DNA from 2 places in the Cupriavidus sp. UME77 genome. Region 1 is predicted to be linked to the other one. Evidence: predicted binding sites of a transcription regulator. Region 1 holds the regulator's gene; the other holds the start of a gene.

Region 1 (4,588 bases):
GATGGAATGCGGCGGTACCTTGAGATTGTCTAGTTGGGGGTCTGCGACAGGCGCGTTCATAGGGGGGGATTATAACGGTCGGCGCCAGCGAGCCGGCGGAGAATTCGCAGCCGGCTGTTGGGGCATCCTGCCGTGTGACGGCGGGACAACCGGCCCCGCCCTGTAGCAATCGGGCAATCAGGCAAGCAAGGGGCACAGCCAAACAAAAAGGCAGGAGCGCGATGCTCCTGCCTTTTTGTTTGGTCAAGCAAGCGGCGCTGCCATCTGGCTCCCACCAGCCCGAAGGACAAGTGGGAACCGGCAGCAAGGCCGATGCTTAGACGTGTTCGCCCAGGACGGAAACCGTCACGTCGACCAGCACGTCGGTGTGCAGCGAGACGCTGACCGGGTGGTCGCCAACAACCTTCAGCGGACCATTCGGCAGGCGCACTTGCGCCTTCTCGACCTTGAAGCCTTGGCCAGCCAGGGCTTCAGCGATGTCGGCGTTGGTCACCGAACCGAACAGGCGGCCGTCCACACCCGACTTCTGGGTGATTTGCACGGTCAGGCCGCTCAGCTTTTCGCCTTCAGCTTGCGAAGCTGCCAGCTTTTCAGCGGCTGCCTTTTCCAGTTCAGCGCGCTTGACTTCGAACTCGCTGATAGCGGTCTGGGTAGCGCGGCGGGCCTTCTTGTTCGGGATCAGGAAGTTACGGGCGTAGCCGTCCTTCACGCGAACGATGTCACCCAGGTTGCCCAGGTTGATGACTTTTTCAAGCAGAATAATTTGCATCGTGTTTTCTCCTTAACGGACCTAGGGCCGATCAGTTCTTGTGCAGGTCGGTGTAGGGCATCAGCGCGAGGAAACGCGCGCGCTTGATGGCCGTGTCGAGCTGACGCTGATAGTGCGCCTTGGTGCCGGTCAGGCGGGCCGGCGTGATCTTGCCGTTGTCGCCGATGAAATCCTTCAGGGTGTCCAGATCCTTGTAGTCGATCTGTTCCACGCCAGCCACGGTGAAGCGGCAGAAGCGCTTGCGCTTGAACAGCGGGTTTTGCTGTTGGAAGCGCTTCTTGTTCTTGTTGTCACGTTTGACGAATGCCATGATTCAATCCTTTTCGAATGCTTTACATCCAGTGATGTGAAAGACGAGAGCCTTGCTGTTGCGGTGCCTGCGGGCCAGGAATCCTTCGCAGTCGAGCATCGCGCCGAGCGGGGTACGCTCAAGCCGCTGGCCGATCTGACCAATTCCCATGGCGGCGATGGCGAACTCCACCTGCCTGGGCGTTTGCGCCTCGACCGTCTCGCCCGCGTACTGCAAGATGCAGTTGACCACGGGGACCCCGGCCGGGGTGTAACGCAAGGCATCGCGTTCCGCGAGCGTTGCGCAGAGCCTTAACTGGTTCAACGCACTCTCCCGCACCGATGCCCGCACTTGCCGCCGCGGCGATCAACGCCGGCGGCAACCACAACAGTCCGCACTTAGGCGGCCTGGACTTCGCTGGTCTGTTGCGCGGCCTTGCGAGCTTCTTCGCGCTGCACTTCCTTCATCATCGGGGACGGTGCGGTTTCAGCCTTCTTGGTCTGAACGATGAGGTGGCGCAGCACAGCATCGTTGAACTTGAACGCGTGTTCGAGTTCAGCCAGGGTTTCCTTGCCGCATTCGATGTTCAGGCAAACGTAGTGAGCCTTGGCCAGCTTCTGGATCATGTAGGCCATCTGACGGCGACCCCAGTCTTCCACGCGGTGGATCTGGCCTTCCTGGGACGTGACCAGCGTCTTGTAACGCTCGATCATGGCCGGGACTTGTTCGCTCTGGTCCGGATGGACGATAAATACGATTTCGTAATGACGCATTGACGCTCCTTTTGGATAAGCTGCCCGAGCGCCATGTCCGGTGCAGCAAGGTTGAATAGCCTTAAAGTATAGCGTGCTTTTGCTATCGGGAGCAAGCCGCCTCAGTTTTCAGTGAATAGTGCCTGCAGCGCCGCCGGATCCTTTGCCAATCCTGGCTCCGCAGCCAGAGCCAGCGCCAGGAGCACGCGTGCCTTATAAGGATTGAGGTCGCCGGCCGAAACAAAAATTCCCGCCGCCGGCCGGGGAGATGCAGGAATCGCCACATGCCCTGCCCCTGTGCGCGAACTGCGTACCACTGCCACGCCCGCGCCAGCAGCGTCAGCTAATGCCTCCACCAGCGACTGGTGAACCGACCCGTTGCCAGCGGCCGCCACGACCAGGCCCGACACGCCCGCCTGCGCCAAGGCATCCACCACGATCCGGCCCGGCTCCGCATAGCTGGCCACGATCTCGACCTGCGGCCATGCGCAAGGGACCGGCCAGGCCCTGGCCGGCAAGCGGCCGGGGGTGCGCACAAAGCGCACCAGGTTGTCCTGAACAAAGCCAATCGGCCCGGATACCGGCGACACAAACGCATTCACCGCCGATGTGTGCGCCTTCATCACATCGCGCCCTGCGTGGATCTCCTGATTAATCACCAGCAGCACGCCCTTGGCCATCGCGCCGACATCCGCCGCTACGCGCACCGCATCCAGCAGGTTCAACGGGCCATCCGCCGACAACGAGGTCGACGGCCGCATCGCAGCCGTCAGCACAACTGGCACCGTACCCACGCAAGCCAAGTGCAGCAACATGGCCGTCTCTTCCAGGGTATCGGTGCCGTGCGTAATGACAATGCCTGACACATCGGGCTGCGCGGACCAGTACGCCACGCGCCCCACCAGCCTGGACCAGAGCGCGAACGACATGTCCTTGCTATCTACCTGTGCAACCTGCTCGGCCTCGATCCGCGCCACCGCGCCCAGCGCCGGTACCGCGTCGAGCAGCGCTGTCACCGGCACCGTCGCCGCCTGGTACTTCGCGCTGCTAGCTGGGTTGGAAGAAGAACCGGCAATGGTGCCGCCAGTAGCGAGCACGACGACACGAGGCAGGAGAGACATGGCGGGAATGTGGTCGGGAGCCAGAAAAGTTGAACAGCAAGCAGCGCAACACGCTTCAGGTGCCGCGGATTGTAACCCTCTGCCCGCTCATCACGGCACGCGCCAAGATCCGTGGGACGCACCTGTCAATGCGCAAACTCCCAAAAATTCCGCTTGCACTTCACTCGATACTGTATAAAATCACAGCATACTGTTTAAACATACAGTGTTTTCAAACACCGGCGACCATGGCGACCCTGACACCGCGACAGCAGCAGATTTTCGACTTGATCCGCAGCAGCCTCCAGCACACGGGCTTCCCGCCCACGCGCGCTGAGATCGCCGCCAAGTTCGGCTTCTCCTCACCCAATGCAGCCGAGGAACACTTACGTGCCCTGGCCCGCAAAGGCGTGATCGAGCTCACCCCCGGCGCCTCCCGCGGCATCCGCCTCAAGGTCTCCCGCAGCGACTCGGAGCTACCCGACCAGTTCTCCCTGCCTATGGCCGGCGTCATGCAGCTAACCCTGCCACTGGTCGGGCGCGTCGCAGCCGGCAGCCCGATCCTCGCCGCCGAACACATCGATCGCCAATACCAGGTCGACGCCTCGGTGTTCGACGTGCAGCCCGATTACCTCCTCCGGGTCCGTGGCCTCAGCATGCGCGACGCCGGCATCCTTGATGGCGACCTGCTCGCCGTCAAGCGCGCCAGCGAAGCCGCCAACGGCAAGATCGTTGTAGCGCGCCTGGGCGACGACGTCACCGTCAAACGCCTCAACCGCCGCGGCGACACCATCGAGCTGATTGCCGAGAACCCCGACTTCCCCAGCATCATCGTGCAAGCCGGCCGTGAAGAGTTCTCACTGGAGGGCATCGCTGTCGGCCTCATCCGCCCCGGCGCCTTCTGACGAGTGCGGCTGAGGCGGGCGAAGCCCGTACAAGCCGACACCCGATTGTGCCAACGCACCCGCGTAGCGGGTACCGCTAACTGTTGTTGCAAGTCACCAGGTGTAGCCATGCTGCCAGCCAACCGCCTCTCCGCCCGCCGCCCCGTCAAGCCCGTGCCCTTCCGCCAGTCCAAAGGCGTACGCATCTACCAGGGCGCACAACGACGCACCATGGTTGGCAGCATGGCCGCTATCTGCCGAATGCTCGAGTTGGAGGAATCCTCCAAGCTGGCTGGTTAAGCAGGTGGCACTAAAAAAATTTGTGCAGAGTACTAGCCATCCGGCTCTTTGCATTGTATGATCTTGTTCTTCGTCGTTCGGCACCAAGCAGAACGACATCGACGGTGGCTGTAGCTCAGTTGGTAGAGTCCAGGATTGTGATTCCTGTCGTCGTGGGTTCGAGTCCCATCAGCCACCCCAAGAATTTGCTTTACAAAACAGCGCCTTAGCCAAGGCGCTGTTTTTGTTTGTGCGTCCCAAAGCGGTGTTCTATTCCCGCCATATTCCCACGGTGGGAATACTCAGCACCCTCATCCCCACCCCGCCGCCTAACGGCAGGGCCGTCGATTCATGCTCTACGTCATGCCGCGTTCAGCCAGCGCCAGCCGGATCTGCGGCAGCACGATGCCTTCCAGCCCCGACACACCATGCCCCTGCCCCCAGATCTGCTCACCCACCGCCGCCAGGAAAAACGGTGTGCCATGGTTCTGCAGGATCGGCCTGCCGCCAGGCCG
Region 2 (4,588 bases), on a different contig from region 1:
GATCGATGAACTGCGGCAACACCGCCACCATGAAGATGATGCCCTTGGGGTTGGTCACATTGGTCAGCAAGCCTGTGGCAAAGCGCCGGCGCGGGCTCAGCGCGGCCACGCGCGGTGCTTCCGTCCCCGGCACGGCATCACCCTGGCCGCCGTCCACCCGCGCGCGCCATTGCTGCACGCCGATGTAGATCAGGTAGAGCGCACCGATCGTCTTGACCACGGCAAAGGCATGCTCGGAGGCCACCAGCAGCGCGCCCAGGCCACCGCCGGCCACCAGCAGGATGATGACCAGCCCGGTCTGCAAGCCGAAGATCGTGGTGGTGGTCTTGCGCAGGCCGTAGGACAGGCCATGGCTCATCGACAGCACCGCGCCGGAACCCGGCGACACGGCAATCACCCAACAGGCCGCGAAATAGGCCAGCCAAACATCCCAACGCATTGCATTACTCCTGGAAATGAACTGTCTTGAAGCTTGGAGCGCCCAGGTCAGAACGGATGGAAGCCCGTCAGGAACTGGTCTATCTGTTCCGCCTGGCGCTGGTCGCGCGCGGCCTCTCCCGCCTCCAGCACGACCGCCTGGTAGACGTGCACGCCCGACGCCACCAGCCGCGCCGTCAGCCTGCGTGGCGACTGGTCCTGCGGCGATACCGCGGCCACCTGCACCTCCACGCCCTCCAGCGCCACGGCCGGCGATGCGGCCGACATCACCGTCACCTTGCGGGTCTTGACCGCTTCGGCGGGATGCGGCCCGAGGTTGCCGAGCAAGCCCTTTTGCATGGAATCCAGCGCCGCCTGCCGCAACTCTGCGTCATCGGCGGGCAAGGTCACCACGCCCACGGCGAACAAGGTCTCGTCGACCCGGGCTGCGTCCATCGTCATGGGCAGCTTGCGCCCGGCAATCGCCACCTCGCGCGCGGCGCCGGATGGCTTGCCGGGATAGAGCGCCGCGTAGGCGCCTTCGTTGGACTGGATGGTGCGCCAGTCATAGCGGGGCGAACAGGCAATCAGCCCGGCGCCGAGCGCGCCCAGGACGATGGCTTTGGCAAGCAGGGACTGCGGCAAGCGGAAAAACCGTGGAAACCAGGCGTGGGGCATCAGGGCGGCGAATGCGGAAATAAGCCGCTATTATCGTAGAACCCGCGTGCCAGCGCTCATCCACATTGCCCGCCAATGCAAACCCAGCCATCGATCCAGCCAATGCAGTCATCCACCCGTGGTGTCTTTGGCACCGCACGCCGTACCGGCACGGCGATGCTGGGTGCCATGCTGGTCGCGGCGAGCACGAGCGCCCTGGCCGCCACGGCCCACCTGCCCCCCGTCAACGATCTCGCCGCCCAGGCCTCTGCTGCGGCCAGCCGGGGCGAGCCCCTGGTGGTGCTGGTGACACTGCCCGGCTGCGTGTACTGCGAAACGGTGCGCCGCAACTATCTCGGCCCGCAAGCCGCGGCGGGAGAAATCGAGGCGCGCGAGCTCGACATGACCGCCGACACGCCGCTGCGCAACGCCGATGGCAGCATGACCACCGCGCGGGAATGGGCCCGCAGCCGCAATGTGGCGGTAGCGCCCACGGTGCTCTTCCTCGACGCGCGCGGCCGCTCCCTGGCCACGCCGCTGCGCGGCATGCAGCCCGATTTCTATGGCGCCTACCTTGAACAGGCGCTGGACCAGGCCCGCTCGGCCTTGGCAAGCAAGGCGCATTGAGGCGCACGATGGCGCACGCGGCTGCGGCCAATCGTCGCATCCGCGGCGGCTCGGTGCATGCAGCCGGCAGCGCCACGGCAGCAGCAGTAGAATAGTGGCTTGTCTGACCTGTCGGCGAGCATCATGACGACCTCCGCTTCCCCCACCGCACCCACCCCGGCAAGCACCGCCTCGCGCAAGCTGTGGCCTGTGATCGCCGCCGTGCTGCTGGTTGCCGTGCTGGGCTGGTTCGGCTATCGCGCCATCGCCCCTGCCAATGCGGCGCCGCCCGCCACGTTCACGCTGCTGTCCGGCGAAAAAATCAGCACCGCCGATCTCAAGGGCAAGGTCTACCTGGTCAACTTCTGGGCCACCAGCTGCGTCACCTGCGTCAAGGAAATGCCGGACATGGTCCGCACCTATGACAAGTTCAAGGACAAGGGCCTGGAGTTTGTCGCCGTGGCAATGAGCTATGACCCGCCCATGTACGTGATGAACTATGCGCAAACGCGCAAGCTGCCGTTCAAGGTGGCGATGGATTCCGACGGCGCGGCCGCCAAGGCATTCGGCGAAGTGCAGCTGACCCCGACCACCTTCGTGATCGACAAGGATGGCCATATCCTCAAGCGCTATGTGGGCGAGCCCGAGTGGGACGCGTTGCACAAGCTGCTCGACGGCGCGCTCGCCAAGGCGGCCTGAGCCACTGCCTGGCCCGCCGCCTCCGCCCGGAAAGGTGCCTTCCATGGCACCTTTTTTTATTGCCAGGTGCCGTCGGGCCACGCCCGGCTTGCGCAGCCCGGCTGTATGGATATACAGTTGCCAGCAGCTTTCCCCGCCCATGCTGGCCAGCGCACTTGCGCCCGGCATCCCCTAAGGCCCCCGCTCCGTGTTACTCGATCCCGATTCCAGCGCCGTGCTTTGCGACGCACCCGCCGTCAAGCCGCCCGACACCGTGGATGCCGCCGCCCCCGATACACCGGCTTACCTGTCCACCCTGAACCCGGAACAGCGCGCGGCCGTGACGCACGAGCCCGCCGCGCCGCTGCTGATCATCGCCGGAGCCGGCTCGGGCAAGACCAACACGCTGGCGCACCGCGTTGCCCATCTGGTGCTGGGCGGCGCAGACCCGCGCCGCATCCTGTTGTTGACGTTCTCGCGCCGCGCGGCGTCGGAGATGGGGCGGCGGGTCGAGCGCATCGTCGACCAGGCGCTGGGCATGCAAGCCTCCGGGGCGGGGCGCGCGGCACTCACATGGTCCGGCACCTTCCACGCCATCGGCGCGCGCCTGCTTCGCGAGTACGCGGAAACGCTTGGCCTGTCGCCCAGCTTCACCATCTGCGATCGCGGCGACGCCGCCGACCTGATGAACGTGGTGCGGCACGACCTGGGCCTGTCGGCCCAGGCTTCGCGGTTCCCGCGCAAGGAAACCTGCCTGTCGATCTACTCGCGCGTGGTCAACACCCAGGCGCCGCTCGAAGACGTGCTCAAGCAATGGTTCCCGCGCTATGCCATGTGGAAGGATGCGCTGCGCGGACTATTTGCCGGCTATGTGCAAGCCAAGCAGAAGCAGCAGGTGCTCGACTACGACGACCTGCTGCTCTACTGGGCGCAGGCACTGGCCGAGCCCGCGCTGGCGCAGGACATGGGCGCGCGCTTCGACCACGTGCTGGTGGACGAATACCAGGACACCAATGCACTGCAGGCTGCCATCCTGCTCGCGCTCAAGCCCGACGGGCGCGGCCTGACGGTGGTGGGCGACGATGCCCAGTCGATCTACGCCTTCCGTGGCGCCACGGTGCGCAATATCCTCGATTTCCCCGCGCAGTTCTCGCCGGCCGCGGACATGGTCACGTTGTCGCAGAACTACCGCTCCACCCAGCCCATCCTGGCCGCCGCCAACGCGGTGATCGGGCTGGCGGCCGAGCGCTATACCAAGGACCTGTGGTCGGAGCGCGGCTCGGCCGAGAAGCCGGAGATCGTGGTGGTCAACGACGAGGCGGACCAGGCCCGCTATGTGGTCGAGCAGATCCTCTCGCGGCGCGAGGCCGGACTGGCGCTGCTGTCGCAGGCGGTGCTGTTCCGCGCCGCCGACCACAGCGCGCAGCTGGAGATCGAGCTGGTCCGGCGCAACATCCCGTTCGTGAAGTTCGGCGGCTTGAAGTTCCTGGAATCCACGCACGTGAAGGATGTGCTGGCGGTGGTGCGCTGGCTGGAAAATCCGCGCGACCGCATGGCGGGCTTCCGCAGCCTGCAGCTATTGCCTGGCGTTGGGCCCAAGACTGCCGCTCGCGCTCTCGATGCGGTGGAGATCGCCACCGAGCCGCTATTTGCCCTGGAGTCCTTTGAGGCGCCGCCGGCCGCCGCCGAGGCCTGGCCCGACCTGCTGGCGCTGGCGCGCAGCCTGATGGCCCCGGCCGCGCCGTGGCCATCCGCCTTCGAGCAAGTGGTGGCGTGGTACCAGCCACACCTTGAGCGCCTGCACGACGACGCGCCCGCACGCGCCGCCGACCTGCAGCAACTGGAGCGTATCGCCGCCACCTACGCGTCGCGCGAGCGCTTCCTGACGGAACTCACGCTCGACCCGCCGGACGCATCGAGCGACGAATCCGGCGTGCCGCTGCGCGACGAGGATTACCTGATCCTATCCACCATCCACTCGGCCAAGGGCCAGGAATGGAAAGCCGTCTATGTGCTCAATGCCGTCGACGGCTGCATGCCTTCGGACCTGGCCACCGGCACCACCGAGGAAATCGAGGAAGAGCGCCGGCTGCTATACGTAGCCATGACCCGCGCCCGCGACCACCTCGACATCGTGGTGCCGCAGCGGTTCTATGTGCACCAGCAGACCGCCTATGGCGACCGCCATGTCTACGCCTCGCGCACGCGCTTTCTGCCTAACCGCGTGATG

What was found. The regulator LexA, encoded in region 1, represses DNA repair genes until DNA is damaged. The targets are predictions, from matches to a motif close to ACTGTATNNNNATACAGT.
Region 2: A9975_RS07170 (ATP-dependent helicase) is a predicted target of LexA. The motif match lies at 2,480-2,497, and genes of this name have one in related genera.

The regions. Positions count from the first base shown of each region.
Region 1 is NZ_LZZU01000006.1:293,332-297,919, forward strand. Features, by position in the region: gene A9975_RS03090 (replicative DNA helicase) at 1-60, opposite strand, end outside; gene rplI (50S ribosomal protein L9) at 317-769, opposite strand; gene rpsR (30S ribosomal protein S18) at 801-1,079, opposite strand; gene priB (primosomal replication protein N) at 1,083-1,382, opposite strand; gene rpsF (30S ribosomal protein S6) at 1,457-1,831, opposite strand; gene A9975_RS03115 (asparaginase) at 1,933-2,931, opposite strand; gene lexA (transcriptional repressor LexA) at 3,159-3,815, shown strand; gene A9975_RS03125 (hypothetical protein) at 3,924-4,094, shown strand; tRNA gene A9975_RS03130 (tRNA-His) at 4,199-4,274, shown strand; gene A9975_RS03135 (hypothetical protein) at 4,430-4,588, opposite strand, start outside.
Region 2 is NZ_LZZU01000017.1:42,718-47,305, reverse strand. Features, by position in the region: gene A9975_RS07190 (LysE family transporter) at 1-439, opposite strand, end outside; gene A9975_RS07185 (hypothetical protein) at 487-1,095, opposite strand; gene A9975_RS07180 (thioredoxin family protein) at 1,252-1,701, shown strand; gene A9975_RS07175 (TlpA disulfide reductase family protein) at 1,825-2,379, shown strand; gene A9975_RS07170 (ATP-dependent helicase) at 2,633-4,588, shown strand, end outside.